Regions from separate parts of the Rhizobium sp. YTU87027 genome, predicted to be linked through region 2. Evidence: riboswitches for the same ligand, from Rfam matches in the RefSeq annotation. Region 2 holds a riboswitch; the other holds the start of a gene.
What was found. Region 2 has a riboswitch for thiamine pyrophosphate ahead of thiC (phosphomethylpyrimidine synthase ThiC). Riboswitches for the same ligand answer to the same signal wherever they lie in the genome.
Positions count from the first base shown of each region.

Region 1: linked by a shared signal. The riboswitch ahead of thiM (hydroxyethylthiazole kinase) and the one ahead of thiC (phosphomethylpyrimidine synthase ThiC) in region 2 are both predicted to bind thiamine pyrophosphate.

Region 1 is NZ_CP098441.1:1,344,111-1,359,057, forward strand. It holds gene NBG89_RS25190 (ABC transporter substrate-binding protein) at 1-99, shown strand, start outside; gene NBG89_RS25195 (carbohydrate ABC transporter permease) at 168-1,106, shown strand; gene NBG89_RS25200 (carbohydrate ABC transporter permease) at 1,099-1,947, shown strand; gene NBG89_RS25205 (MBL fold metallo-hydrolase) at 2,038-2,910, opposite strand; gene NBG89_RS25210 (hypothetical protein) at 3,456-3,782, opposite strand; gene NBG89_RS25215 (hypothetical protein) at 4,104-4,361, opposite strand; gene NBG89_RS25220 (response regulator) at 4,783-5,448, shown strand; gene NBG89_RS25225 (sensor histidine kinase) at 5,450-6,856, shown strand; gene NBG89_RS25230 (ABC transporter permease) at 6,907-7,785, opposite strand; gene NBG89_RS25235 (ABC transporter ATP-binding protein) at 7,800-8,618, opposite strand; gene NBG89_RS25240 (ABC transporter substrate-binding protein) at 8,712-9,728, opposite strand; gene thiD (bifunctional hydroxymethylpyrimidine kinase/phosphomethylpyrimidine kinase) at 10,065-10,895, opposite strand; gene thiE (thiamine phosphate synthase) at 10,892-11,527, opposite strand; gene thiM (hydroxyethylthiazole kinase) at 11,524-12,327, opposite strand; TPP riboswitch at 12,378-12,474, opposite strand; gene NBG89_RS25260 (hypothetical protein) at 12,676-13,272, opposite strand; gene NBG89_RS25265 (sensor histidine kinase) at 13,543-14,892, opposite strand; gene NBG89_RS25270 (response regulator transcription factor) at 14,889-14,947, opposite strand, start outside.
Region 2 is NZ_CP098440.1:3,205,103-3,220,049, reverse strand. It holds gene thiO (glycine oxidase ThiO) at 1-324, opposite strand, end outside; gene thiC (phosphomethylpyrimidine synthase ThiC) at 327-2,153, opposite strand; TPP riboswitch at 2,247-2,358, opposite strand; gene NBG89_RS15965 (FadR/GntR family transcriptional regulator) at 2,406-3,170, opposite strand; gene NBG89_RS15960 (four-carbon acid sugar kinase family protein) at 3,195-4,256, opposite strand; gene NBG89_RS15955 (ABC transporter ATP-binding protein) at 4,253-5,245, opposite strand; gene NBG89_RS15950 (ABC transporter ATP-binding protein) at 5,245-6,252, opposite strand; gene NBG89_RS15945 (ABC transporter permease) at 6,252-7,211, opposite strand; gene NBG89_RS15940 (ABC transporter permease) at 7,214-8,170, opposite strand; gene NBG89_RS15935 (ABC transporter substrate-binding protein) at 8,314-9,963, opposite strand; gene NBG89_RS15930 (dihydrodipicolinate synthase family protein) at 10,270-11,175, shown strand; gene NBG89_RS15925 (sialidase family protein) at 11,187-12,374, shown strand; gene NBG89_RS15920 (iron-containing alcohol dehydrogenase) at 12,726-13,859, shown strand; gene pdxA (4-hydroxythreonine-4-phosphate dehydrogenase PdxA) at 13,892-14,881, shown strand.

The DNA of each region.
Region 1 (14,947 bases), on a different replicon from region 2:
GTGGTCAACGACGTCTCGGTTGCCATCGTATCGGGTCAAATGAGCCCCGCCGACGGCGCTCAGCAGATCCAGGAAGCCTTCGAGCAGGATCAGCTCTGATCAAGACTATCGCGGCGCGGAGCAAGTCCCCGCGCCACCCTCAATCCGGGTAAAGGGGATCGGCCTTCATGACCACCATCAGCGCCACAAGCCTTGTGCGTCCGCGCCCGACCGTCAGATCGTCGGTGCGCAGCAAGGATCCCAGCCTGGCGCGGCGTCTGCCGGTCCTGCTTCTGTTCCTGCCGCCAGCAGTGCTGCTGTTTACGATTTTCGTCATCCTGCCGATGGGCGAGGCTGCCTGGTACAGTCTCTATAAATGGGACGGGTACGGTTTACCGACGCAGTTCGTCGGAATGCGGAACTTCGAGGTGCTGTTCAAGAACAGCGCCTTCCTGACCGCGCTGAAAAACAATGCCCTGATCATCGTCATTTCGATCCTGATCCAGATACCGCTCGCCATCTGGCTGGCGATGATGCTCGCCCACCGGATTGCGGGCGTCGTCGTCTTCCGCCTGATCTTCTTCCTGCCCTACGTCTTGGCCGAGGTTGCAGCGGGCCTCATATGGCGCTTCGTCTATGACGGCGACTATGGTTTGTTTGCCTCGGCTGCCCACCTCATTGGCGTCGAAACCCCCTATGTTCTGGCCGATAAGGACCTGGCAATCTATGCGGTCCTGGCAGTTGTCGTCTGGAAGTATTTCGGCTTCCATATGATGTTGTTCATCGCGGGACTGCAGTCGCTCGACAAGAGCGTGCTGGAGGCTGCCGAAATCGACGGCGCGAGCGGTTGGCAGCGGTTCCGCTACATCACCCTGCCGCTTCTCGGCTCGACGGTCCGCCTGTCCGTCTTCTTCGCAGTCGTTGGCTCACTGCAGCTCTTCGACCTCATCATGCCGCTGACTGGCGGCGGGCCCTTCAACGCGACACAGACCATGGTCACCTTCCTGTTCAACTTCGGCGTTACGCGCATGCAGGTTGGCCTCGGCAGCGCCGTAGGCGTCGTCCTGTTCGTCATCTGCGTGACGCTCGCCTTCGGCTACAAACGGATATTCATGCGCAATGACTGATATGGCCTCAACCGCCCGGATTGCTGCCGGCACAAAGATCTACCTCTACGTCTCGCTGACGATCATTGCCGCAATTGTGCTCGTGCCATTGCTGACGACGGCGCTTGGCGGCTTCAAGGATCTCGGCGATCTGCGCACCAACCCCTTTGGGCTGCCTGCCGCATGGCACCCGGAGAACTATACCGACATTCTCTTCGGTGACCGCTACTGGCGGCAGATGACGAATTCGCTGATCATCGCGACGTTGACAGTCTGCCTGACAGTTTCGGTCTCGGCCATGGCCGCCTTCACCTTCGCACACGTGAAGTTCTTCGGTGCTGGCTTCCTATTGAACTATTTCCTGATCGGCCTGATGTTTCCGGCCGCGACCGCCATCCTGCCTTTGTTCATCCGGATCCGTGACCTTGGGTTGTTGAATTCCTACTGGGGCGTGGTCTTGCCCCAGGTCTCCTTTGGGCTCGGCATGAGCATTCTCTTGTTCCGAAACTATTTTCGCAACCTTCCGGAAGAATTGTTCCAGGCCGCAATCGTCGACGGCTGTGGCTACATCCGGTTTTTCTGGCACATCTCGCTGCCGCTCTCGCGGCCGATCATCGCAACGGTCAGCATCATCTCCTTCGTCGGCAGTTGGAACAGCTACATTCTGCCTTTGATCATGCTGAACTCGGAGACGATGTATCCCTGGCCGCTCGGCATCATGGTCTACCGGGGCGAGTTCGGCACAGCCTGGCAGTTGGTGCTCGCCTTCATCACGCTGACCATCATGCCGACGATCATCGTGTTTTTCCTGGCGCAGAAGCATATCATCGCCGGGTTGACTGCGGGTGCGGTCAAGTCTTGACGCGAGCCCCGAGGATGAGACTGCGCTTCAGCCGAAGGCGAGGCGGCCGTTCGCGATGAGGCAATGGCGAAGTGACAGCACGTGCCCATCTCACGATGCCGGAACCCACTTGAAGTGATCGCCATCGGACTGAATGTGGCCGACACCGGGGAACGGGAAGTGAGGCGCGAAGATCAGTTCCTGCGATGCGGCAAGCTTCTTCAGGGTCTCAATGCGAGTTTCCTCACCGATGACGGCGTCGTTGTCGAACCCGAGCGGCCAATCGGGCCGGGCAAGCGAAATGATCGAGCTGTGCACGGTGTCGCCGATATCGAACAGTTTCTCTTTGCCGGAAACCAACTCGTAGCCGACATGGCCGGGCGTGTGTCCCTTCAACCCGACCGAGGTAATTCCGGTGATAACCTTTGCGCCGGGCTTGAAGGTCTTCACCTGCCCGGCAATTGCCTTGACGACTTCGGCGAGCTCATCGTCCTTCTTGGCAAAGGCCCATTCGGGTGACGAGATGCGGATGGTTGCTTTGGGGAAGGCCAGCTTGCCGTCCTTGACGAGACCACCTACGTGGTCGGGATGGGAGTGTGTGATCAGCACGTCGGTGACGTCTTCCGGCTTGAAGCCTGCCTGAGCGAGCGACTGTTGGAGCGCGCCGCCAACACCTGTGTCGATGAGGATCAACCGCTTCGGCTGCTTCACCAGCAGCGCGTCGACGCTGAGCGTTATCGTGTCCGTAGGCGCGCTCGCCGCCTTTAGGACGTCTGCGACGTCTTCAGGGCTGCGACCGACACCGAATATCTTGTTGTCGTTCGGCCTGACGAACTGTGCATCATGCAGGGCAACAATGTCGAATGAGCCGAGTTTGAAGGATTTCGAACCGGGCTGCTGCTGCGGCATCTGGGCGGACGCCATCGTTGCCAGTAAAGTGGCGAAGGCGAAGCAAACGGAAAAGGAAGCTCTGGAGCCGTGCATGATGGCAATCCTTTCACGAACTGAGAGAGCCTATCTTCTTAGGCCTATCTCATGTGTGGTCACATCGAATTCTCGTCAACATCAGGCCACAGCCAGCGCCCGTTGTCGTTCTGCAACAGGCAGATACTGCCTTCAATGATCACTAAACGGCCTGCGCGTGCCTTAGTCTTGATATCTTAAGCGTTGGAGCGCAGCTGGCAGCGATGTCGTTGTCCGGCCAACGTGACGTTTCGCTGGTCGTTCGAGGCAAGCCCTCCATCCACGCCGGTTTCAATTGCGCCCATGTCGCGCCCCGGCATCGTCGTGTTGTATCGGTGGAGACACGAAGATCCAGCAAGTAGCGAACGCGGTGCTGGGGCCAGTTGCGATCCGCAGCCGGCATGTCCTTTTAAAATGTCTGTGCAACCTGGTACTCATTCGCCTTCCAGGCCCACGGTCCACCGGCTTCGCAAGTATGGTTCTCGTCCGTCGGGCCATTTGCTGGTCCCGGCGTAGGCTCGCGTCAAGACCGCAATCGCGGCAACGAAAGCCGTGCCGAGATGAGATCACTGATCCCTCCCTTTGGTCCCAGATGGCGTTTCGCAAATTTTCAGGAGCGTATTGATCTCGTCGCACAAAACCATGAATGCAGCGGCGACGACCTCGTTTGGCGTATCGTCCATCCCGGAAATCAATGTCTCCACTTCGCTCAGTGCGCGAGATGTCATGGGCGTATCCGTGCCGCTTTCATCAAGCGTGAGCCGCAGTTCGTGAATGCTCGCGATACCGCGAGCAACCAGCTCTTTTCGCTCGTCGGGCGTCAGCAGGTGGATTTGATCGACGGCGCGAACGAGCTCGGAGAGAAAATCTGATGTTGTCGAGATGCTTGCCATGCTTCACCACCTCGAACGTTACCGGAGTAGTTGTACGCAAAATACCGATAGTGCCATTTTTTCGCGAGCTGACCTTTGTTTGACCGGAAACGGGCATGGTAATCTAATTCTAATATAGTCGAACATTCTTGTTTTCCTACATTGAGTTCATGCTGCGAGGAGATTCCCCTGGGCGGAATCGACCACGATAATGGCGAACGAATGACGTCAGCCCGTTCGCACTTCTGAGCGCGTTATTGCTGCACCCTGTTCGTATTGCCTGCGGTTTGCGCCCTCCTGGCTGCGGTCGACAGGAGCTTGGGCATTCGCAAACGAAGAAGTCTATCGACGCTCCACTTTGATCACCTGAATGAGCCCGCCCTTCGACCCTTTCATGAGGTCCTGAACACGGGTGACCGCGGCGATCCTGGCGCCAACGGACAGGACGCCCTCCAGGACCCCGTCGATCCATTCGGCGTTCTCCTCCCCGTCATCGAAGTCGTATTGGCGGCGCTGTACCTCTCCGCCGAGCCTGCCGGCGCGTACGCCTTGCTTCTTGCCCACCTCGTACCAACTTTGGGCGGTCCAATCGTTGTGCATCGCAACTATCCTTCTACTCAACCGGGACCGCGCGTGACCCGAGCGGTCCGGGGATGTCGGTCGCGTCGATCATGGTGGGCTGCCCCAGCCGTTGAAGCAAGACAGGAAAAGGGAGAATGAGCGGCAAAGCCGAATGGCGGGAGTCGTTTGCGTTTCGATGGCTGTCTTTGCGTTGCGGTCACTATTATGCGAAACAATACGATGTCCGGCTTCGTCGGCGGTATCGCCAATCCTGAAGACCGTTACCGCAAGATCTCCGCGCCAAATCGCTTATCCGGCCGTTCTCGACCCGGGGATTTTCCTGCGCTAATCTGCTGATCTATCACATGGTATCCGATAGATCGCTATAACTATCGACCTCAACCAATTGCATTTGCACGACTTTCTTCCTAGTCTTCCTTGGTGTGAAGGGTGGAGGCAAATGAGACTGTTAATCGTTGAGGACAATCACGAGCTCGCAGATTGGCTGGCGAGAGCGCTTGAGCAGGCACGCTATACCGTCGATGCGGCGCATGACGGCGAGGAGGCCGAGCATTTGCTCGCCATCGCGAGCTACGCGGCTGTCATCCTCGATCTTTCCCTGCCGAAGGTCGACGGCATGACGCTGCTTAAACGCATTCGCCGTGCTGGCAACAAGACGCCCGTGATTATCCTGACGGCCAATGCCTCGCTTGACGGGCGTGTAGCGGGCCTCGACACGGGCGCCGATGATTATCTTGCCAAACCATTCGAACTTGCCGAACTGGAAGCGCGGCTGCGCGCCCTGATCCGGCGAGGGCATGACCTGGCGAATCCGGCAATTGCCGTAGGCGATCTCGTGCTCAACAGCGCCACTCGGCAATTCAGCCTGAAGGGCGAGCCCTTGCAGCTTACGCCGCGCGAACATTCCGTTCTGGAATATTTGATCCTGAAAGCCGGGACTACGGTGACCAAGGCAGCGCTTCTGGAGAGTGTCTTCGGTTTCGACGCCGAGACGGATCCGAGCGCCATCGAGATCTATGTGCACCGCGTGCGCAAGAAGCTCGAAGGCGGAACTGTCCAGATCGCGACGCTCCGAGGCCTGGGATATATGCTGAGGGCGCTTTGAGATGACGGTTTTTCAGCCGTGGCCGCGCGTTGCAGCTCTCTTTGCGCGCCTTCGCGACAGCCTTCGTGCCCAGCTATTGGCGTGGGTAACCGTAACGCTCGTCTGCGTTCTCTGCCTCAACCTCTATGTCAGCCAACGCCGTGCCGTCTTCACCGCAAATATCGTCACCGACAATATGCTGCTGGGTTCGGCGCGCATGATCGCCGAAGCGGTGCGCGTCGATCCAGGCGGCACGATCACGGTCGACATTCCCCCGGCTGCCCTCGAGATCTTCGGTACCGGCTATGGCGACCGCGTCTATTATCGGGTGACGACCCCCTGGGGAAATCTCGTTGCCGGTGACCCGGCGCTTGCGCAGCCTGAAAAGCTCGTCACCGGCCAGGATATGCGGTTTCGCGACCTCGATATCAGGGCGATGGCGATCGATCATCCGGTCGTCGGCCTTGGCAATGACGGCGTCGCGACGGTGACCGTGGCGGTGACGCTGAACAGTGAGGGCGCGCTGAGGCGGAGCCTCTGGATGTCCGATTTCACCAATCAGGTGGCGCTGGTCGTGGCCGCCGGCCTTGTCACCGTGCTTGGTCTGCGGCGCCTGCTTGCGCCCGTGCTGAGGCTGCGCGATGCGGTTCTGGCAAGCCGGCGCGAACGACTTGAACCCTTCGATCCGGCAAGCGTCCAGACAGAGCTGCAACCGCTTGTGCACGCTCTCAATGATTACATGGGCAGGGTACAGAAGCAGATGGGCGCGCAGCGCCGCTTCGTCGCCAATGCCGCGCATCAGCTCAGGACACCTTTGACACTGCTTGCGACGCAGGCCAGTGTCGCGGCGCGTGAAAGCAACCCGACCCGCCGCCACGAGGCACTGCAGGCGCTTACGCGCAGCACCCGGCAGGTATCTCGCCTGGCCGAACAGCTTCTTACCCTGACGCGCGCCGAGCCGGGCAGTCGCGCGCCGCGCGCCGAACGGATCGACATGGCTGAGGTGGCGCGGAAGGTGCTCGAGGCTCATGCGGAGGAGGCACTCAGACGCGGCATCGACATCGGTCTTGAGGCGGACGGTCAGGCCCCGGTCGTGGGCGACGAAACGATGCTGCGCGAGATGGTCGTCAATCTCGTCGATAACGCGTTGCGCTACACGCCGGCGCCCGGCGAAATCACTGTCAGCGTAGCGCATGATGAAGCGCATGTCTTGCTAACAGTCGACGATTCCGGTCCCGGTATCCCCGAAAACGAACGTGACCAGGTTTTCGAACGCTTCTATCGCATTATCGGAACCCAGGCCGAGGGCAGCGGGCTCGGGCTTGCCATCGTCAGTGAGGTCGTGGACGGTGCCGGCGGTTCCATCGATCTCGCGACATCGCCAAGCGGTGGGCTTGCCGTGACGGTTCGTTTGCCGTTGGCGTCGTAGCAACGAGGGGGCTTTTGGCCCCCTCGACAGTGGTTCGATCAGCGATCGGTTCAATGTGTCTCGAGACTTTGTTGCGGGCGCCACTTGGCAAGCCGGTTCTCGACGAGCGTCATCACAGATTCTGCCGCAAGCGTCACGACCATCACCAGAACGATGGCGGCGAACATGCCTGCGGCGTCGAAGGTACCCTTGGCGATCGAGATCAGCTGACCGATGCCGAAGCGGGCGCCGACGAACTCGCCGACGATCGCACCAATGATCGCGAAGCCGAAGGACACATGCAGGCTGGCGAAGATCCAGCTCATCGCCGAGGGGATAACCACAGTGCGGGTGACTTGCCAGTCCGACGCGCCGAGGATGCGGGCATTGGCGATCATGTCGCGGTCGGCTTCACGCACGCCCTGGAAGGCGTTGGCGAAGACCACGAAGAACACCATCACGAAGGCGAGTGCCACCTTGGAGGCCAGACCGAGACCCATGATCATGATGAAGATGGGAGCGAGAACGACGCGCGGTATCGAATTGATCGCCTTGATGTAGACCGAGAAAATATCCGAGAGCATCGGGTTGCGTCCAAGCCCGACGCCGACCACGACACCGGCGATCGAGCCGGTAAAGAAGCCGATCAGCGCCTCTTCCATCGTCACCCCGAGGTGATACCAGAGAGACCCCTCCGTGGTGCCTTCCGTCGCCCACTCATAGAGGCGTTGGGCGACCCCGGAGGGACTTGAGTAGAAGAAGGGGTCGATCCAGCCGAAATCGGAAGAGAGCTCCCAAAGCCCGAGGGCTGCGACAAGGATCGTGATTTGCCAGAAGAAGACCGTGTGCTTGCGGCGCTTGATCGCTTTCAGTGCGGCGGCCTCGATCTCCTTGTCCGACGTGCCCGGACGGAAGGAAGTGGTGCCCGTCTCCATGGTAATGTCCGTCATGGCCTTATCCTTTCTCACGCCGCTTCGCTGGCGCGGCGATAGCTGGTCTCGACCTCCTGGCGCAGGTCGTCCCAGATGGTTTTGCAGTAGTCGATGAATGCGTGCTCGTAACGGATTTCCGAAACGACGCGGGGACGCGGCAGGTCGATGTGGTAGACCGATTTCACCGTCGCCGGTCCGGCTGTCAGCACATAGACCTTGTCGGCGAGCGCCACGGCTTCTTCGAGGTCATGGGTGACGAAGACCACCGACGCCTTGCGTTCCGCCCAGAGCTTCAGCAGTTCCTCGTGCATGACGGTGCGGGTCTGCACGTCGAGCGCGGAAAATGGCTCGTCCATCAAAAGGATTTCCGGCTCGTTGATGAAGGTCTGCGCAAGTGCCACGCGCTTGCGCATGCCGCCCGAAAGCTGGTGCGGGTAGTGATGCAGGAATTTCGACAGCCCCACGCGGGCGAGCCAGTCTTTGGCGGCCGTCTCTGCATCGGCCCGCGACCGGCCGCGGAAGAGGGGACCGGCCATGACATTGTCGATGACGTTCTTCCAGGGAAAGAGCGCATCCTTCTGGAATGCGAATCCGACACGGGGGTCTATGCCCTTCACGGGACCACCCATCAGTCGCACTTCGCCGGCAGAGGGCTTGGCCAGACCAGTGACGAGGTTCAAGGTGGTGGACTTGCCGCAGCCGGTCGGACCGACCACCGCGACGAATTCGCCCCGTTCCACCGTCATGTTGAAGTCCCTGAGCGCCGTCAGCGTCTTGCCGGTCGGGGAGACGAAGCGCCGGGTGACATTGATGAGCTCGATGGCCGGCTCTCGGCCCTGATTTTTGGACATGGGTTATCCTTTCGGCGGCGCTGTTTGCGCTCGCAGACGATATCTCCGGAGAACCCGCCCCCGCCCGGAGGCGGGAGCGGTCGGGAGGATTGGCTATTGGGCGTTCTTCACGAATTCGCTCGTATAGGTCTTGGACAGGTCGATCTGCTTGCCCTTGACGTTCTTGGAAAACTCCGAGAGCACGGCGAGGACCGTCTTCGGACCGTCTTGCGGCATCACGCCGTCGGCCGTAAACATGCCCTTGCCCGCTTCGAGCGCCTTTACGTATCCATCCTTGTCACCGACGTAGAAATCCTTCGGCATCTTCTCGGCGATCTCGGCGGCGGAATGGGTATTGATGAATTTCAGGGTCTTGACGAAGGCGTTGGCAAGCTTCTGCACTTCTTCCTTGTGCTCATCCACCCAGGCCGTCTCCATGTACAGCGAGGCGGCGGGGTAGGTACCCCCGAGCGCTGCGCGCGTGGTATCGACGGTACGCAAATCGACGAGGACGCGAGCGTCGCCAGTCTTCACGAGACGCGAGATGGTGGGCTCGGTCGTCATGCCCGCCTGGATCTGGTCCTGCTGCATGGCGGCGATGAAGGTCGCCCCGGCGCCAGCCGGCACGGTGACAATGTCGCCGCCGGAAAGGCCGGCCTTGGATGCCATGTAGAGGGTCAGGAAGTTTGTCGAGGAGCCGAGCCCCGTCACGCCCAGATTCTTGCCCTTGAGGTCGGCAAGGCCTTTCACGTCGGGATATTTGTTGGAAACGACTTCCACTTCGCCGGGCGCCTGGCTGAACTGGACAACAGACTGGACGAACTTGCCCTTGGCCTGAAGGTCGACGCAGTGGTCATAAAAGCCAACCACACCCTGGACCGCCCCGGCGAGAAGCTGGTTTTCGGCATCAACGCCAGCGGCCTCGTTGAGCAATTCGACATCGAGCCCTTCATCCTTGAAGTAACCCAGTGCTTCGGTGAGCTTGGCCGGCAGATAGATCTGCTTTTCATAGCCGCCGACCATGATAGTGATCTTTTCGGATGCGCCGGCAAGCGAGGTTGTAGCGAAAAGCCCGGCAATGGCCAGAGCAGACATGGAAAAAGCGCGCACGAAGCTGCGATGAAAACGCATGAATTCCTCCCTGTTGCGTATGGCACCGGCGCAACGCTCTCCAAACGCATATTTGCCCGGTGCGTGGAAAAAGGATTAGCAGCCCGAGCTTTCAGTCAGCTTTCAACGCGCCAGTTTTTTCGCAGGGCTCGATCAAGCGTTGCTGGTCCCAACGGGCCGATTGTCTCTTCCGCAAAGCGCTACTTGCGATCAATCGTATTGCCAAGGCGCGTTCTCGCTGGGAAAGGTTCCTCGGGAGACGCTGAGCTTTTTTTATAATGTTCGCATGCGCGATTGCACAAGGAAGGCTCCGGGATCATCCCTCCGGGGCGCACAAAGGATAGCCCCCATTGGTTGTTACCGCCGTTTTTCGGTTCCGTTGGGCGCCATCGGCCAGAATTCAAAAAAATGCTGGACCGGCCCATGACCGGAGCCGACACTCAGCGTGTTTGCATGCGCCACGGCTTCGGCAAGGTAGGCCTTTGCATCCGCCACCGCCTTGGGCAGCGCGGCACCCTTTGCAAGTTCGGCTGCAAGCGCGCTCGACAGTGTGCAGCCCGTGCCATGCGTGTTCGCCGTTGGTATCCGCTCCGCCTCGAACCAGCACAGCCCTGCGGTGGTCGCGAGGACGTCCGGGCTCTCATGGCCAGACAGATGGCCGCCTTTGACCAGCACGGCCTCGGGGCCGAGCGCCCGCAGGCTTTGCGCCTGATCCGCCATTTCCGCGCGCGTCTCAGCCGTCGCTCCATGCAGGAGTGCTGCGGCTTCCGGCAGATTGGGTGTGAGCAGTGTCGCCAGCGGCAGCAGGCGCCCTTTAAGGACTTCGACCGCAGACAGATCGAGGAGGGCAGCGCCACCCTTGGCCACCATGACGGGATCAAGGACGATCGGTATACCCTTGTGAGGCTCGATCGCATCGGCCACCGCATCGGCGATCTCTGCATTGGCAATCATGCCGATCTTGATTGCGTCAATGCGCACATCGGCAAAGACCGCTCTGATCTGGTCGGCAACGAAGGCGGCGGGAACCAGATGAACACCAGACACACCCTGCGTATTTTGCGCCGTCAGCGCGGTTAAGGCTGCCATGCCGTAGACGCTGCGGGCAGAGAATGCCTTCAAGTCGGCCTGGATTCCGGCCCCACCCGACGGATCGGAACCGGCTATGGAGAGAACATTGCGGATCATCCGTAAACCTTCTTGATGTTTCTGGCGATGTCACGGGTCGCAGCCTCCGGGTCAGGCGTGCCGCAGATCGCCGAGACGACGGCAAGACCGTCAGCGCCGGCCGCAAAGACATCCCCGACATGGGCGGCCTTAAGGCCGCCGATCGCGACTGAGGCAACGGGACAGATCCGCACCAGGCGAGCAAGCCCGGCAAAACCGATCGGCTCCTTGTGGTCCGCTTTCGTCGGCGTCGCAAATACCGGGCCGATACCGGCATAGTCCACGATGTCCGGATCGACCGCCGCGGCCAGCGCCTCGGTCTCGACCGAGAGCCCGAGGATCATGTCCGGCCCAATCCGTGCCCGGGCAGTCGGCGTATCGATATCCTCCTGTCCGATATGCAGGCCGTCGGCACCGATTGCGATCGCCGCCTCCACGTCGTCATTGACGATAAGCCGCGCGCCACTGCCAGACAAAACCGCCCGGAGTGCCCGCCCGGTGTCGATCATGCGGGCGGTGTCCGCACGCTTGTCGCGCAACTGCACTATTTTTGCCCCGCCGGCGACCGCGGCACGTGCAGTCTCCACCATCCCGAAGGCGGCACAAAGGTCGGGGTCGAGGACGAGGTAGAGAGAAAGATCGAGGTGTTTCATGCGGCAAACACTTTGGCATCGCGATCAAGCAGGGAGGCGTCGAGCGCTGCGAGCGCGTCGAGGAACGCTGGTGAAAACGAGCCGGGGCCGTTTGCCTTGCCGGCTGCCATCTCGCCGGCGACAGCAAAGGTCGCAAGCGCCGCAACCGCTGCTGCGAAAGGCGCATCCGGGCGAACTGCTGTGAAAGCTCCCACAAGGCAGGTCAAAGAACAGCCGAGCGCGGTCACCTGAGGCATCAATGCCGAGCCGCCCTCGATGCGCGCCGCCCGTTCGCCGTCTGTGACAAAGTCAACGACGCCTGTCACTGCAACGGTCGCTCCATGCGCCCTGGCAAGCAGCCGGGCGGATTCTTCGGCCTGTTCGACACCGTCACGGCTATCGACGCCCTGACCGCGGCTTGCGCCGCCGGCAAGCGCGATGATTTCGGAGGCGTTGCCGCGAATGACGGCGGGGCCGAGCTCCAGCAGCCGACCCACGGCCGTACGACGAAAACTCGTGGCATAATGGGCGACCGGATCGAGAACCCATGGTCTTCCGGACTGACGGGCCGCGACAGCGGCCGCCTCCATACCGCCAAGCCAGCCCGACGACAGTGTGCCGATGTTGACTGTCAGCGCGCCGGCGATTGCGGCGAATTCACCCGCCTCTTCTTGCGCATGCACCATGGCGGGAGAAGCGCCCGTCGCCAGAAGCACGTTGGCTGCGATGTTCATGGCAACGAAGTTGGTGATGCAGTGGACGAGCGGCGGTTGCTTTCGTAATTCGCTCAGCAAGGTTCCCGGTGAGGTTTGGTCAAGCATTGTGTGCCTTTCGACCGGGAAGAAAGGCGCGAGGGACAGACGCGGGAAGCGGGAGGTCCCGAGCGACTCCCTCCGCCGGCATTATCCGGTTCAGGTTCAAAGGGTGCTTCTCAGCCTGCCGTTCGGAAGGCGCCCCTGTCTCTCTTCGGCTTCTTGTCGCAGAGAAGCGCGCGGCTGTCATCCATAAAATGGGTTCGCGGGGGCAGAGCCTGGTGATTGGTGTCGATCCGATCGTTCGCCCGATGCGAGGGACCACGCTGGACGGCACCCGCAGTCGAGAAGGGTAGGAGAGGTGCCCATTCGAAGATATCCTCGACGGGACATCGCCACCAACGCGTTCTTACATCCCTATAGGCCCGCAAGGGCCTGAGCTGTCAGTAGCCGCGCAACCAAGCGGTACTGGTCGACGAGTAAATCATCATTGGTGAACCATTCGGCGTAGGGTGCCATGCGAACTCCCTTCTTTTCAGAATCCCTGATTTGGCTCTCGCCGGCGAACATCAACCGCTTGTCATCCGATGAGCGAACCATCTCGGCGCTGACGGTCATTGCAATCCCTCGCCCATCATTGGCGCCCACTGGAACGCTCAATGCGTGGTACACGTTGATCTTCAGCTCGGCGGAGGCGCTTGATGCCGCGTCTGCTACGCGATATCCCTTGGCAATGAGATCTTGCCTGGCTTGCTCCCCGATGAGCTCGGGCAGGTTTGCACGCGAATCTACGACCCGCTGAAGTCGAGATGTCGCTTCTGACACAGTGGTGGGCACTTTCCCAGAACTTGCATTTACCTCACCTACGCTTGGCCCGAAGACAGTGGCTTTGGACAATTGCACAGGCGCCACATAGACAGCGCCCATGGAGGCCTTCTTCTGCGGATCAATGGTGGCTGTGGTGCAAGCGGTAAGAGCGAGCGCTAAAATGGCAATAAGACTGCGGCGATACAATTGGGCCCCCCGAATTTGAAAGTCGATTCGCAATACCGCATAACAGGCTGTTCGGTCCGATAGGGCAATAGCGACCGCTAGAGCCTTCTACGGCCCCGGCCTTTGAAGCGTTCTCGCGTCAAACGGGGAGCGATCGTCATGACCGGCTCGGGCCGTGCCCAAGTTGGCGACCCCGCCAGAATCCGCCATCGGCGCGCATGACTTTTTCGGCGTGCTGACGCGTGTCGCCGGGCAGGTGTCTTTCCCTCTCATCCTGGCCGTCGCCATGCCTTAAGGGCGCAGCGACATGGGTTTCGGCTGTCGATCGGAAAAAACGATCTCGAAGACGTGCCCCATCTTGGAGGTGGACTGGCGAAATGAAGCCCGATGCAATTCAGCTATCCGCCGGACGATCTTCAAACCGATGCCAAGGTTGTCACTGCCGCCGGGCGCTCTGGTGTCCCGCCGCAGACCACCTGGATGCCGATCCTCCACACGAACGATATTGCTGCTGACGGACACAAGAATACCGGTGCCTGCCGGCGTATGATGTACGGCGTTTTCGACGAGATTACGCAAGGCGTCCTTCATTAGCGCCGGCGCCCCCTGGACGAGGGCGGATTCGACTTGAGGACTGAACTCCAGGGAGTGGCGGTTCTCATAGACCCATGGTGCGAGTTGCTCGACAACGGAGGCCGAAAGCGCGACGAGGTCGACCGCCTCGAAGATACCATGGTCGAAGCTGTCTAGTCGGGCGAGCGTCGTTAGTTCCGCGACGAAGCGTACGAGGTCATCCAGATCATCTTCCGCTTTGCGGGCACGCGGATGGTCGATGTTTCCCAGTTCGAGCTTTATGGCTGCAAGTGGCGTACGGATTTCGTGAGCTATGCCGGATGTAAGAACCTTCTGTGACGTCATCAGTTCGCCAACGCGCTCGAAAGCGCGATTGACGGCAATGGCGAGATGGGCGACCTCGCGCGGCATCCCGTCGAAATTCAGGTGCGACCGTGCATCCATCGGATCAAGGTCATCAGCTGCATCGGCTGCGGCACGCACCGGCTTCAATGCCTGTCGCACCGAGAGCAGGGTGGCGCCGAGAACCAGGACAAGCAGGATGCTCATCGGCACCAGCATATGTTCGATGACTTCGTTCCAGAAGACGGAGGAGACTACATTTTGAGGGTCGTCGATTGTTGCGACGTCGACGACGAACCGTCGGTTTCCAACCGCGAACGCACGGCCACCAACAAGGGCCAACGGCTTTCCCGGCCGCAGCGACCTCAGCCAAAAATCCGGCGGATTGACATCGGCTGGAAGAAACCGGCTCTCGCAGGCGTCGTCGCAGGACGAAAACACAAGTGCGCCAGCCGCATCACGTATCCTCGCGACGTATCCGGATGCTCGCTCCTGATAGCGCTGCCTGACGCTATCAGGAAGCTGATAGCGGACGTTTTTGTCCTCCACGCTTATACCGGAGGCCAGGCGCTCGGTTTCCTGCTCAACAAACAGACGCGATAGCTCACCGACGTTCCAATAATAGTTGGAGAATATCACGACGAGTTGCAGGATCATTGCGAGCACTGCAAAAAACGCAATCCGTCTGGTCAGGATTGCACCGAGTGTAGGATGTGAGGAGCTCACGCGCCTTCCTCTCGCATCATGTAGCCAACGCCTCGGACGGTTTCGATCGAAGCGC
Region 2 (14,947 bases):
CCATTCATAGTCGCTGGTGCGACCGGCGAAGCGATCGAGTTCGCCCTGATCGCGCGCGGGAGCAACAACCAGCGTTCCGTTGCGGCGGACCTCGCCCGGCAGCATCATGTCCCACCGGTCGATGGCGTCGCGGCCGCGCAGCAATATGGCTTCCTCGGCGCTTTCGCGTTCACACCAGGGCGCGAGCATGCCGCCCGCGAGCCAGGAGGCTGTTTGGCTGAAGCCTGGACACGGATCCACGACGGTTACGTCGGCGCGGCGAAGGCTGAGTTCGTGCGCGACCGTGAGGCCGGCAACACCGGCCCCCTTGACAAGGACGCGCATTTTCAGTCGCGCGTCCCTTGGACGGTGTCGATCGGCATATAGAGATCGCCGCCCTCGCGGTATTTTGCCGCCATGGCGTCGAGTCCTTCCTTCTGTGCCTCGGCGCGGATGTCGTGCGAGATCCGCATCGAGCAGAATTTCGGGCCACACATCGAGCAGAAGTGCGCCACCTTGTGGGCTTCCTTCGGCAGCGTTTCGTCGTGGAAGCTGCGGGCCGTCTCCGGATCGAGCGACAGGTTGAACTGATCCTCCCAGCGGAATTCGAAGCGGGCGCGTGACAGGGCGTCGTCGCGCACCTGAGCGGCCGGGTGTCCCTTGGCGAGATCGGCGGCATGGGCAGCGATCTTGTAGGTGATGACGCCGGTCTTCACATCATGGCGGTCCGGAAGGCCTAGGTGCTCCTTCGGGGTGACGTAGCAGAGCATCGCCGTGCCGAACCAACCGATCATGGCAGCACCTATGCCCGAGGTGATGTGGTCGTAGCCGGGGGCGATGTCGGTCGTCAGCGGTCCAAGCGTGTAGAAAGGCGCCTCGCCGCAGACGGCGAGCTGCTTGTCCATGTTTTCCTTGATCTTGTGCATCGGCACGTGGCCGGGTCCTTCGATCATCACCTGGCAGTCCTTGGCCCAGGCGATCTTCGTCAGTTCGCCGAGGGTTTCCAGTTCGGCGAATTGCGCGGCGTCGTTGGCATCGGCGATCGAACCCGGACGCAGGCCGTCGCCGAGCGAGAACGAGACATCATAGGCGCGGCAGATGTCACAGATCTCTTCGAAATGCTCGTAGAGGAAGCTCTCGCGGTGATGATGAAGACACCACTTCGCCATGATCGAGCCGCCGCGCGAAACGATGCCGGTGACGCGGTTGACGGTCAGCGGGATATAGTGGAGCCGGACGCCGGCATGGATAGTGAAGTAGTCGACGCCCTGCTCCGCCTGCTCGATGAGGGTATCGCGATAGACTTCCCAGGTCAGGTTCTCGGCAATGCCCTCGACCTTCTCCAGCGCCTGGTAGAGCGGAACGGTGCCGATCGGCAGCGGCGAGTTGCGGATGATCCATTCGCGGATGTTGTGGATGTTGCGGCCGGTGGATAGATCCATGACGGTATCGGCGCCCCAGCGGGCGGCCCAGACCATCTTCTCGACCTCTTCGGCCATGGACGATGTGACCGCGGAGTTGCCGATGTTGGCGTTGATCTTCACCAGGAAATTCCGGCCGATGATCATCGGTTCGGATTCGGGGTGGTTGATGTTGGCGGGGATGATCGCCCGACCGGCAGCCACCTCCTGCCGGACGAATTCCGGGGTGACGTGATCCGGAATCCGGGCGCCGAAGCTTTCGCCGTCACGCGTGAGCTCTTCCATCTGCGCCTTGCAGCCGAGATTTTCGCGGATTGCGATAAACTCCATCTCCGGCGTGATGATGCCGGCACGGGCATAGGCGAGCTGGGTGACGGCCTTGCCGTCCTTGGCGCGGAGCGGCTGGCGCTTGGCGGGAAACTCCGGCGTCAGCCGTTCGCCACTGGCGAAGCCGTTATCCTCGGGGCGCACCTGGCGGCCCTGGTAGGCTTCGACATCGCCACGTGCGAGCACCCAATTCCGGCGCAGTTCCGGAAGCCCTTGCTCAATGCTGATGTCAGCGCCTTCGACCGTATAGATGCCAGAGGAATCATAGACCGTGACCGGTGGCTCTCCCGATGTCGGGTGAACACTGATCTCGCGCATCGGCACACGGATATAAGGATGAACTTCTCCCGGGATGTAGATTTTCCGAGAGGCTGGCAGCGGGCCTGTTGTAACGGTCGGGGTGATGTTCTTTGCGGCAATATTCATGGTTTGAGGCTCCAAGTTTTAGGTTTGGAGACCCAGTCCTCAGCCGGAATGATGAAAAGACGCCGGCACCGACTCCACGCGAGAATCCAATGCCTTCGAGCGCTTGCACCGTCCCTACGCCAGTATGAACTGGATCAGGTTCAACGGGTCACTGCGCACGATAGCAGTATCTCAGCCCCTTGCCGGGACCCCCCTGGTGAATGCCAAAAGGTTAGAACCAGAGCAGCAAAGCTGTCAAGCCGACTGCCGCAACTACATGGAAAGGTCCAGAGCGCGGCCTTCGAAGAGGCGGCTCTGCGAACCCTCAAGATGCGTCTTCATCAAAGCCCGCGCGTCTTCCGCACGGCCTTCGACGATGGCGAGGTAAATCTTGTTGTGCTCCTCGTAGACCTGCTCGAGGCCCTGACGCGGACCAAGGAGCGATAGGCCGTGAAGGTGCATGCCAACGGCGATATGAGCCTTCAGGGCGTCGATCGAGGCCGTGTAGTAGTGGTTGTTGGCGGCTTCTGTGACGGCCCGATGGAACGTGAAGTCGGCGTCGGTGCGATGGAGCTGATGGCTAGTCGCCTCGCGTAGATCGGCGAGTGCTGCCGCAATTTTCTGGATCGCCGCCTCGTCACGACGCTTGGCGGCAAAGTAGGCGGCGGCAGGCTCGATCGTCAGGCGAAACTCATAGCAGCGCTGGATGTCGGCGATCGTCTTGACCGGCGAATAGGAAAGTTGCGTCGTCGGCGAACCGTGGGCGCTGACGAACGTGCCGGCGCCCTGACGGGCATACACGATGCCCTGATCGCGCAACCGTGCCAAGGCATCGCGCACGATCGGACGCGAGACGCCCAGCATCGATGCGAGCTCATGCTCGCCGGGCAGACGCGAATCCGGTGGATAGTTTCCGGAACGAATGCGCTCCTGCAACTGGTCGAAGACCCGATCGACCAGCTTGACGGCCTTGCCACGCTCCGGCTTGGCTGCCGGGGTCGTCTGGGCATTTGCCGATACACCGTTTGCTTCGTCCACTTTCATTCTCCCCGCCGGCATTGCCTATGCCGCCTGATTCTGTGCAATCAGTCTTAGCAAACTATCAGAATTCCCAAAGCCCCCCGACTTCACCGCACAGTGCAGATGCAGGCCGTCGGATGTGGTTACATCAAACCATGGAATGCCCGCTTCGATCTCGCCCTTCGGCCTCAGGGTTCGAATTCCAAGTTCGCGAAATACCGCCAGCGCCGTATCGCCTCCACCGACCATCAGCATCTCCGGGCTCGTTGCGTTTATGATTGATTTTACGCCTTTCGCGAAGCGGTCGGCAACTGCTGCTGCCTCGCTGGTGATTTCGCCTGTGCAGCGCAGAAGGATTGGCAAGCCAAATCGTGCTTCGGGAGGCAATGCTCCCATGGGCGCATCGATAGTCGAGACTAGGCCACCGGAACTTTCCAGTTTGGCCATCTGCGCCGCCGTGATGGGATCGCGCGAGCCGAAAGCAAAAACCGTCCGGGATGACGTCGCAAAGGGATTGTTTGCGCTATTCGGCTGGCCGATCTTGCGGGCAAGCGCACTGCCGATACCTCGGGCACCGACGGCTAGGGTCCTACTCCAGTCATATGCATCAACCACCCGGTCGAGATCGCTGTCCGTTTCGGCGTCGCGGACGGCCACTTGACGGTCGCTCGTCCCGAAGAGAACGGGGATCGGTAGCGCCTCACCGACGCCACGGCCGACCACGTGGCCGCTGCGGGTCAACCGCTCCTGATCGGGAATGGCGGGTGACACGACGATCGCCTCGTGGCCGAAGACGGCAGCCAGAGCTGCGCTTTCCGCTGCAACATTCCCCTTGAGCCGGGAGTCGATCTTTTTCAGAACGATCTGAGGCGAGGCGGCAAGAAGGGCCTTCGCCGCAGCGCTGACCTTTCTTGCCGCTTCCTCCTCCGGGAGAGCTCTTGAAGCCGTGTTGACCACCGCGACCTCGCAATCGGTCGCAAGCGTTTCCGATATGGCTCCGACGTCGATCGCAACAGCGACGGAAAGTCCGGCGTCGACGAAGGGGGTTCCCGTGTCGAGCGCGCCGGTCAAATCGTCAGCGATGATCGCGACCTTTAGCGTCATGCAGTCTGTCCTGTGTTGACGGCGTGGCAGGCGACAAGGTGGCCGGGTTTGGCTTCCCTCCACTCCGGCACGACCTTGCTGCACACGTCCATGGTGATCGGGCAGCGCGAATGGAAGCGGCAGCCGCTCGGTGGGTTGAGCGGGCTCGGCACGTCGCCCTGCAGGATCTGGCGCTTGCGCGTGCGTTCCAGCTCCGGATCCGTTTCCGGAACGGCAGAGAGCAGCGCCTTCGTGTAGGGATGCAAAGGGTTTTCGAACAGTTCCTCGCGCGTCGCAAGTTCCGCCAGGCGGCCGAGATACATGACACCGACGCGCGTGCTGATATGGCGCACGACGGCCAGATCATGGGCGATGAACAAATAGGTCAGGCCATATTTTTCCTGCAGATCGAGCAGGAGATTGATGATCTGCGCCTGGATCGAGACGTCGAGCGCCGAGATCGCCTCATCGCAGACGATGAATTTCGGCTGGCAGGCGAGTGCGCGAGCGATGACGACACGCTGCCGCTGGCCACCGGACAGCTCATGCGGATAGCGCTGTGCAAAGCGGGTGGGCAGGCCAACGTCGGTCAGCAGTGTGGCGATCTTGTCCTTGAGCTCCGCTTTGGTGCAGAGCTTGTGGAAGAGGATCGGCTCGCCGATCGCCTCACCGATCGTCATACGTGGATTGAGTGTTGAATAGGGATCCTGAAAGACGATCTGCAGGTCGCGGCGGAAGGGCCGCATTTGCTTTTCATCCATCGTCGCCAGATCCTGCCCCTTGTACACGACCTTGCCTGATGTCGCCTTGTAGAGGTTGAGGATGGTGAAGCCGGTCGTCGACTTGCCGCAGCCGGATTCACCGACCAGCGAGAGCGTCTCGCCTTCCATGATGTCGAGATTGACGTTGTCCAGCGCATAGACCGTCGCCGAGCGCTCGCCGAAGGCGCCGAGCTTGACGTGGAAATGCTTGACGAGGTTTTCGACCCTCAGCAGCGGTTGAGTACCCATCACGCAGCCTCCTGCATTTTCTGGACGACGAAGCAGGCCGTGCGGTGGTTTCCTGCGCCTGATAGCGGTTCGAGTTTCGGCACGCGCTCGTGGCAGACGGCTTCCGCCAGCGGACAGCGCGGTGCAAAGGGGCAGCCCTTGGGGCGGCGGCCCGGCTCCGGCGGCGTACCGCCGATGGAGCTAAGCCGGCTTGCAGGCGCATCCGACAGCTTCGGGATCGAGGCCAAGAGGCCACGCGTATACGGATGGCTGGGGCGGGCATAGAGCTCGTCGACCGGTGCATCCTCGACCACGGTGCCGGCATAGAGCACGGCGACGCGATCGACGAGACCGGCGATCAGCGCCAGGTCATGGGTGATCCAGACAACCGACATACCGAGCTTGGCGCGCAGGTCCTTCACGAGGTCGACGATCTGCGCCTGGATGGTGACGTCAAGCGCCGTCGTCGGCTCGTCCGCGATCAGCAGTTTCGGATTGCAGGCAAGGCCGATCGCGATCATCACGCGCTGGCGCATGCCGCCGGAAAGTTCGTGCGGATAGGCCTGCAGACGCTCTTCCGGACCGGGAATACCGACGAGGCGCAGCAGTTCGACGGCGCGAACGCGAGCCTCTGCCTTCTTCATGCCGCGGTGATAGATCAGCGGTTCGCAGATCTGGTCGCCGATGCGCATGACTGGGTTGAGCGAGGTCATCGGATCCTGGAAGACGAAGCCGATATCGCCGCCGCGCACCTTGCGCAGTTCCTTATTCGACATCTTCTGCAGGTCCTGGCCGTCGAAGCTCGCCGACCCCTTGGTGACCTTGATCTTGTTCGGCAGTAGCCGCATCAGGCTCAGCATCGTCAGGCTCTTGCCGCAGCCGGACTCACCGACGACGCCAAGCGTCTCGCCCTTGTTGACGTGAAGGTCGATGCCATCGACCACGACCGCCGGGCCGTTTCTGCCGTCGATTTCGACCGTCAGGCCGCGGACATCGAGCAGTTTCTCGTTAGATCGCGTCGTGTTCATCACTTGGAACCCCGCGGATTGAGTGCGTCGTTGAGGCCATCGCCGAGGAAGCTGAAGGCAACCGAGGCAAGGCCGAGAACGGCGGCCGGAGCGGCCAGCAGATGCGGGTAGTGCTGCCAGACGCGCAGGCCATCCGAGATCATGTTGCCCCAGCTTGGGGTCGGTGGGTTGACGCCGATGCCGAGGAAGCTGAAGGCGCTCTCCAGAACCATGGCAGTGCCAAGGCCGGCGCTGACGGAGACGATCAGCGGACCAAGCGCATTTGGAATGACGTAGCGCTTCATGATGATCCAGTTCGAAAGGCCGAGTGCCTGGGCGGCCGTGATATAGGGCCGGCTGCGGATCGACAGCACCTGGGCGCGAACGAGACGCGCATAGGGCGGCCATGAAATCAAGGCCATCGAGCCGAAGACCAGAATGAAGTCGACCCAAATGGTCTGGCGATAGAAGGGATCGAGCGTCGCCAGATACTGCGCCTCCATCCATTTGGTGATCGGGGACTTCAGCGATGCATTGATGACGACGACGAGGAGCAGGTTCGGCACGGACATGGTCATGTCGGTCAGCCACATGATGACGCGGTCGAACGGATTGCCGAAGAAGCCAGCGATGGCGCCGAGAATCGTGCCGATCAGAACCGCGATGACGGTGACAATGACCGCGACCAGGAAGGCCGTGCGGGTGCCGAAGACGACGCGGCTGAATACATCGCGGCCGAGATCGTCGGTGCCGAAGAGATGCTGCAGCGACGGCACGGCGTTGCGGGCCTGCAGATTCTGGCTCAGGTAGTCATAGGGCGTCAGATAGGGGCCAAAGATCGCGGTGAAAGCAAGGATTGCCACGACGATCAGGCCGAAGACGGCAAGCTTGTTGCGCTTCAGGCGATACCAGGCGTCGCGCCAGAGGCTGACGGGTGCCTCTTCCTGAGCTGCGACGGGAGAGAGAGGGATGGCGGACATGGTCAGCGGCTCCTTCTTGCATCGTTGGCGCGCGGATCAAGCAGCGGATAGAGAACGTCGACCAGAAGGTTCGATATCATTACCAGGAAAGATCCGATGAGCGTGATCGCCAGAATGACGGGGTAGTCGGAATTGGTCAGTGCCTGCACGGTCAGGCGACCGAGGCCGGGAAGACCGAAGACGAGCTCCACGAAGATCGCGCCATTGACAATGGTGATCATGATCAGACCAAGCTGGGTGACGACGGGGGTGAGCACCGGTCGCAGGATATGGCGCAGCGCCACGACCATCTCGGGCACACCCTTGGCGCGGGCGGTGCGGACGAAATCCTCCGACAGCACCTCGATGACGGCGGCGCGCGTCTGGCGGACGATCAGCGCGATTGGCTGGAATGAGAGCACGATAAGCGGCAACAGGATGCGGACGTCGAAAACACCGCCCCAGCCATAGGGCACCTTGATCATCGGCAGCAGCACGATAAGGCCGACCATCAGGAGCGGGCCGGCGACATAGGCCGGGATCGCCCAGAGGAAGAGCGCGCTGCCGAGGATCGTGTAATCGAGGCGGCTGTTCTGGTTCATCGCGGCGATCATGCCGAGCGGAATGGCGATGATGGTCGTCAGGATGATGGAACAGAGCGCCAGCTTAAAAGAAACGGGGGCCGCAGCCGAGACCATTGCCCAGACCGAGCGACCGGAGGTCAGCGAATTGCCGAACTGGCCATGCAACAGGTTCCAGATGTAAAGGCCGAACTGCTCGATGAAGGGCCTGTTCAGGCCGGCACTTTCGCGGATGGCTTCGATGCGCTGCGGATTATAGGCGACATCGCCGGGTGCGCGCAGAAAGATCAGCTTGATCGGGTCGCCGGCGCCGTAGAATGCCAGCGCGTAGACGGCCAGCATCACGATCAGAACGGACGGAATCCAGATGACAAACCGGGTCAGCACGTAGCGTAACAAGGTCATCTCCCACCGGTTGGCAGACACCTTTCCGCATCAACGCGGACATGCGATGTCTTCTTGAAACTTGCGCGAAGGCCTTGCGGTCTTCGCGCGGTTGCTGATGTGCCCAAGGGCTATCTATTTCAGAGTTTCGGGCCGGCTCAGCCGATCGAAATGTCCCAGGGCGCCACGACCTGCCAGTCGAGGTTTTTTTCCATTCCCTTGACATCTTTGGTGGCCCAGCGGGACATCGCTTGAGAATACCACGGAATGAATGCCCAATCGTCGCGGAATGCCTTCTGAGCATCCTGGGCGAGCTTGACGCGCTGCGGATCATCGACGGCTTTCGTCGCGGCTTCGGCAAGTGCTGCATCCACCTTGTCGTTCTTGTAGCCGCCAAGCTTGTTCTGCGCGTTCGACGAGGTCGAGGCGATGCAGCCGGCGAGATAGGAAACGGCATCGGGAACACGGGTGCCGACGTCGTCGCGGAAGATCTGGACAGCATTCTGGTCCGGACCGGCATAGGAGTCCTGCTGCGGCTTCATGTCTACGGCCGTGATGCCAAGGTTCTGGCGCCACTGCTCGGCGATGAACTGGGCCGCAGCCTCGATCGCTGGCGCGGAAATACCCACGAAGAGGATCTTCGGCAGGCGCTCGGGACCACCGTAGGTCGATTCGGCAAGCAGCTTCTTTGCCGCGGCCGGATCATACGGATAGGGCTCGAAGCCGGAATTGTCGGCACCGGGCACAGAATTCAGGATCTGGTCGGCCTTCTTGTGCGGGCCATCCGGATAGGAAGCCTTGAAAAGGCCGTCGCGATCGATCGCCATGATCAGCGCCTGGCGAACCTTTGGATCGTCCATCGGTGCGCGGGCAACGTTGAACCAGAAGTGCTGGCTGGTCGGGATCAGCGGGCCGGCGGAGAATTCAGGGCCGAGGTCCTGGATGATCGTTGAGGTGACCAGCTCGGTATGCGCGTTGAACTCGCCTGACTTGATCAGGGACGTCGCGGTGACGTTATCCTCGATCGAGGTGATTTCAATGCGCGCGAGCTTCGGCTTCGGACCAAAGAAGTTCTCGTTCGGCTCGAACACCAGCTTGCCGGCGTCGATATCGATGCTGGTGAGCTTGAACGGGCCGGAATAGACGGCGCTATTGTCGGGCTTGTACCAGTCGGCCACTTCCTCGCCGTCGCTGCCGCGCGACTGGGCGGCCTTGGTAATCGGGACAATGTGGTTAGCAAGGCGCATGAAGAAGATCGGATCAACTTCTGCCAGCGTCACGACGACAGTGCCTTCATCAGGCGCGGTGACACCCGTCAACTCGTTGCCGGAACCTGCGCCGATTTCCTTGTAGCCCTGAACCTTGCTCAACACCTGGTCGGCGCGCTGGCTCTTGGTGTTGGGCATGGAGGCGACTTCCCAGGATCCCTTGATGTCGGCCGAGGTGATCTTGCTGCCGTCCGAGAAGACAGCCCTCGGGTCGATCTTGAAGGTCCAGACCTTGTTATCGGGCGATTCCCAGCTGGTGAAGACGTATGGCTTGATCTTGCCTTCGCTGTCGAAATACATCGGCGAGGCCCACCAGATCGAATTCCAGCGGAACGGAACGCCGCCACCGCGCAATGGCGACCAATCCTGGTTGAACGCGGGATTGGCAACCTTCAGAACCTGGCCATCGTCGGCAAGCACGATGCGTGCGTTCATGCCGAAGACTGTAAGGCCGACGCCGGCGGCGAGGCCAAGCTTCAGCGCGTCGCGACGCGACATCTGCGCTTTCTGCGCAATATTCCCTTCATTCCGATCAGTCATCGTGTCCTCCCATGACAAAATCAGTGACGGCACCACTTTCACTCTGTTCCCGAAAGTGCGTCACGACATGGCGCAGACACTCGCGCGATAATGTAAATATGTCAACACAAATTAATCTATGTCGCCCATGTCAAAAGGAACGAAATATTTTCTGTAATTTTTTCAATATGTTAAAAAATCGCAACTGAAGCTATCTGTATTGTCATATTGACAACACGGCTTCAGAGGATGAAGAAAACGCCATCTTGCGGGCTGGATTTCCAGCCGTTGCCGCCTTTTTCGCGGCGTTCATCCGAGGAGGACGATATGAGCAATCACAAGATTACAGGCGTATTTAGCGCGGCCGCGACGCCACTCAATGCGGATGGCAGCCCGGATCTGGGCCTTTTCACCGAGCACTGCCAGCGACTGTTGCAGGAGGGGTGCCACGGCGTCGCCCTGCTTGGCACGACGGGCGAGGCAAATTCCTTCTCCTCCAGCGAGCGCCGGGCAATTCTCGAGGCGGCGCTCAAGGCAGGGGTGCCGGCCGACAGGTTGCTCCCCGGGACGGGTGTCGTTGCCATTCCTGAAACCGTCAAGTTGACCAAGCACGCCCTTTCGCTCGGGGTGACAAAGGTCGTGATGCTGCCGCCCTTCTACTACAAGGGTGTCTCCGATGACGGATTGTTTGCTGCTTACTCGCAGGTTCTGGAAAAGATCGCCGACGCCAGGCTGCAGGTCATCCTCTATCACATCCCGCAGGTCTCGGGCGTTCCGCTTTCGATTCCGTTGATAGGCAGGTTGATAGAGGCGTTCCCCGACACGGTCGTTGGAATCAAGGAATCTGCTGGCGATTTCAATAACATGCAGGCGATCGTCGCGGCCTATCCGGGCTTCTCCGTGCTGGCGGGCGCCGATCCGCTGCTGTTGCCGCTGCTGAAGGCTGGAGGTGCGGGCTGCATCACGGCAACCTCCAATCTCGTCGCGGATTCGCTGCGCACCGTATACGACAAGGTGCATGACGAGACGCAGGCCGGCGCAGTCGAGGCCGCTCAGGCCCGCATCAACGCCTATAGAACGCTTTCCAATTCCTACGTGCAGATCCCGACCATCAAGGCCATGGTCAGCCTGAAGACCGGCAACGCTGCTTGGAAGCGCACGCGTGCGCCGCTAATGCCGATCAGCGATGCCGACCATGCCGCGCTTTCCGAAGCCTACGCCAAGCTGCCGTAGGGAGAGCGACCATGAGCTCCACAGCTTTGCCACCCCAGGCCGTTCCGGCGCTGATGACCGGGGAGATCGTCGCGAACGCGAACCAAAAGGGGCGGGGAGACGCCTATCTGCCCTCTCCTTGCATCCAGAACCATGCCGCCAACCTCGCCTTTCTGCCTGACGGGACGCTCACCTGCGTTTGGTTCGGTGGCACGATGGAGGGTATGGGCGACATTTCCATTTACATGTCACGGCTTGCCCCGGATGCCAGTGTTTGGTCGCAGCCGGAGAAAATGTCCGACGACCCGACGAAATCCGAACAGAATCCCCTGATTTTCACGGCCCCGGATCGAAAAATCTGGCTGCTTTACACCTCGCAAACCTCGGGAAATCAGGATGGTTCTGTTGTCAAATGTCGGATCTCCGAGGACGGTGGCAAGACTTTCGGAGAGGTTCGCGTTCTCTGCGACATCCCAGGCACCTTCGTTCGCCAGCCGATCATCGTCAACAAAACCGGCTTCTGGCTCCTGCCGGTCTTTCGTTGCATCGGATTGCCCGGTGAACGCTGGACTGGTGACGTGGATACGGCAGGCGTGCTGATCTCGAGCGACCAAGGCGAGAGCTGGGCCATGACCGAGGTCCCGGATAGCATTGGGGCGGTCCACATGAACATCGTGCCGACAGACGACGACAGCCTTGTCGCCTTCTATCGCAATCGGTTCGCCGAATCGGTTTTGTCCAGCCGCTCGAGTGACGGGGGCGGGCATTGGAGTGCGCCGCAGCCGATCGACCTTCCGAACAACAACTCGTCTATCCAGGCGACAAGGCTTAAAAACGATGTGATCGCAATGGTTTACAACCATTCCAATGCGTCGATGTCGGATTCCCGGCGCCAGTCGCTTTACGATGAGATCGAGGGCGACGAGGAGATCAAGGTGGCGCCGACGGTGGCGATCGAGCGCCGCAAGGCAGTCTGGGGCGTTCCCCGCGCGCCACTCAGCCTCGCCTTCTCCAGCGACGGCGGCACAAGCTTTCCACGTCGTATCGACCTCGATACCGGCGATGGATATTGCCTTAGCAACAACTCGAAAGACTCGGTGAACCGCGAGTTTTCCTACCCTTCGATTGTCCAGGGCTCCGATGGCACCGTGCACATCGCCTATACCTACTATCGCCGAGCCATAAAATACGTCCGGCTTTCGGCAGACGCGATTGCCTGACACCTTCACAGGTTGTCACCTGTGAACCTCAATCGATCTGACGCCGCTTCTTCAGAACATGAAGCGCGTCGGATTATGTGTCTGTTTTGACAACTTTCGTGTGGTTCTTCCAACGATTCAGTGCGGTCTCGTCTTGGCGCTGTCAAGCAGCAGCCCGCATATGTTTTTGTAGTTATTTCAGTTTGTTAACTGATGCGTGAGCGTTTCTTTTGTGCGCGGTGATTAGCGAAAACGCAATTTATTTCGGTGCTTGCGAATGTGGCCGCTTGCCAAATACAGGATCATTGTATAACAAATTTACATCTTGTGCGACCGAGGTGTCGCCAGCAATCGCAGGGGAGGACTGGTCCAGTGGTTAGCTTGGATTCGCCTATCACAATCGTTCGACCGCATCTGATCGAGTTCGGCGTCGGTACGGCGGAGCGGCTCGGCAAGTGGGCGAACGACAGCGGCTATCACCGGATTCTCGTTATTTCCGATGCCTTCAATGCGACGCGTGTCGATGCGCTTGCCCTCAAGGGCGAGGTCACGGTCTTTGCCGATGTGACGCCCGAGCCTGACATTACCAATCTCGACAAGGTGCTGGCGGCGGCGAATGCGGCAGATGCCCAGCTTGTTGTCGGCTTCGGCGGCGGGAGCGCGATGGATCTTGCCAAGCTCGCGGCAGTGCTGGCCGGCTCATCGCAAACGCTTCATGAAGTTGTCGGCCCGAACAAGGTCCAGGGGCCGCGCCGCGTTGCTCTTGCGCAAGTGCCGACCACATCAGGCACGGGAAGCGAAGCCGGCATCAGGGCTCTGGTCACCGACCCGAAGACGAAGGCCAAGCTCGCGGTCGAGAGCATGCACATGCTAGCCGATATCGCGGTTGTCGATCCGGCGCTGACCTTTAGCGTGCCAGCGCGCACGACCGCGGCAACCGGGGTCGATGCCATGGCGCACTGTGTCGAGGCGTTCACCAATCGCAAGGCGCATCCGATGATCGACCTTTATGCGATCGAGGGTACGCGGTTGGTCGGAAAGTATCTTGCCCGTGCGGTCAAGGACGGATCCGACGCCGAAGCGCGTGCGGGCCTCTCACTTGCTTCGCTGTATGGCGGCTTCTGTCTTGGGCCGGTCAACACAGCCGGCGGTCACGCGCTCGCCTATCCGCTCGGGACGCGCTGGCACGTGGCGCATGGCGCGGCAAACGCCCTGATCTTTCCGCATGTCCTCGCATTCAACACCCCGGCCGTGCCCGAAAAGACCCGTGCCGTCATGGACGCGCTTGGCCGTAGGACCTCCGACGAGATCGCGTCTGTGTTCGATGCCGCCTACTCGTTCTGCGCCGAACTTGGGATTGAGATGAAGCTCTCAGGCCTCGGTGTGCCGGAAAGCGATCTGGATGCGATGGCCGAGGATGCCTTTGCCATCCGTCGCTTGCTCGACAATAATCCGCGCGACCTGTCGCGGGCCGATATCCGCTCGATCTACGAAGCCGCCTTTTAAAGCGCGTTTCCATTCAAAGAGGACCGTGAGTGATGGACAGAAATGCGAAAGTCGCCGTGACGCTCGGCGATCCGGCGGGCGTCGGCCCCGAGGTGATCGTCAAGGCGCTCGCCACGATGCCGGAGCAGGAGCGGCGCGATTTCGTCATCGTCGGCAATACGGAGGCGCTCGAGCGCGCCAATCGCACGGCTGCGACCGAACTTTCCTTCGCACCGGCCGACGCAGCGGGCGCCGGCAAGATTGCTGTTGACGAAGTGGACCTCGGCGCACCGCTGCCCGAGATCGGCAAGGTCAGCCCGGTCGCAGGCGATGCTTCGGTTCGCTACATCAGCCGCGCGGTCGACCTTGCGATGTCAGGCGACGCCGATGTGATCGTCACGGCACCCATCAACAAGGAAGCAATGAATCTTGCCGGCCATCATTATGATGGTCACACCGGCCTGTTGGCGCACCTGACGGGCTCCAAGAGCTCGTTCATGCTGCTCGCCTCCGAGCGCCTGAACACCATACATGTCTCCACCCATATCTCGCTGAAGGGCGCGATCGAGCGCGCGAAAACGGAGCGCGTGCTGGCAACGATCGAGGCAGGTCACAATCACTTCATGCGCCTTGGCAAGAAGGCGCGTATCGCGGTTGCCGGCCTTAACCCGCATTGCGGCGAGAACGGCTTGTTCGGCACCGAGGATACCGAGTTTCTCGCGCCGGCTGTCGAACTGGCGCAGGCGAAGGGGATCTATGTCGTTGGTCCGATCTCGGCGGATACCGTGTTTGCCCGTGCCTATAACGGCGCCTTTGATCTGGTCATCGCCCAATATCACGATCAGGGCCATATCCCGATCAAGCTCATTGCCTTCGACACGGCTGTTAACGTTTCGCTCGGCTTGCCGATCGATCGCGTGTCGGTCGATCACGGCACGGCCTTTGATATTGCCGGCACGGGCAAGGCCAATCACGTGAACATGCTTTCGGCCATCGCCTATGCACGGCTGATGGCGCGGTTTCCACGCCGACGCGCGGCTTAACGCTTCTGGTGCTTGCTGTATTGCCAGCGGCGCAGCGTTGCGCCGCCTGCCGATTTGCTCGTTGGA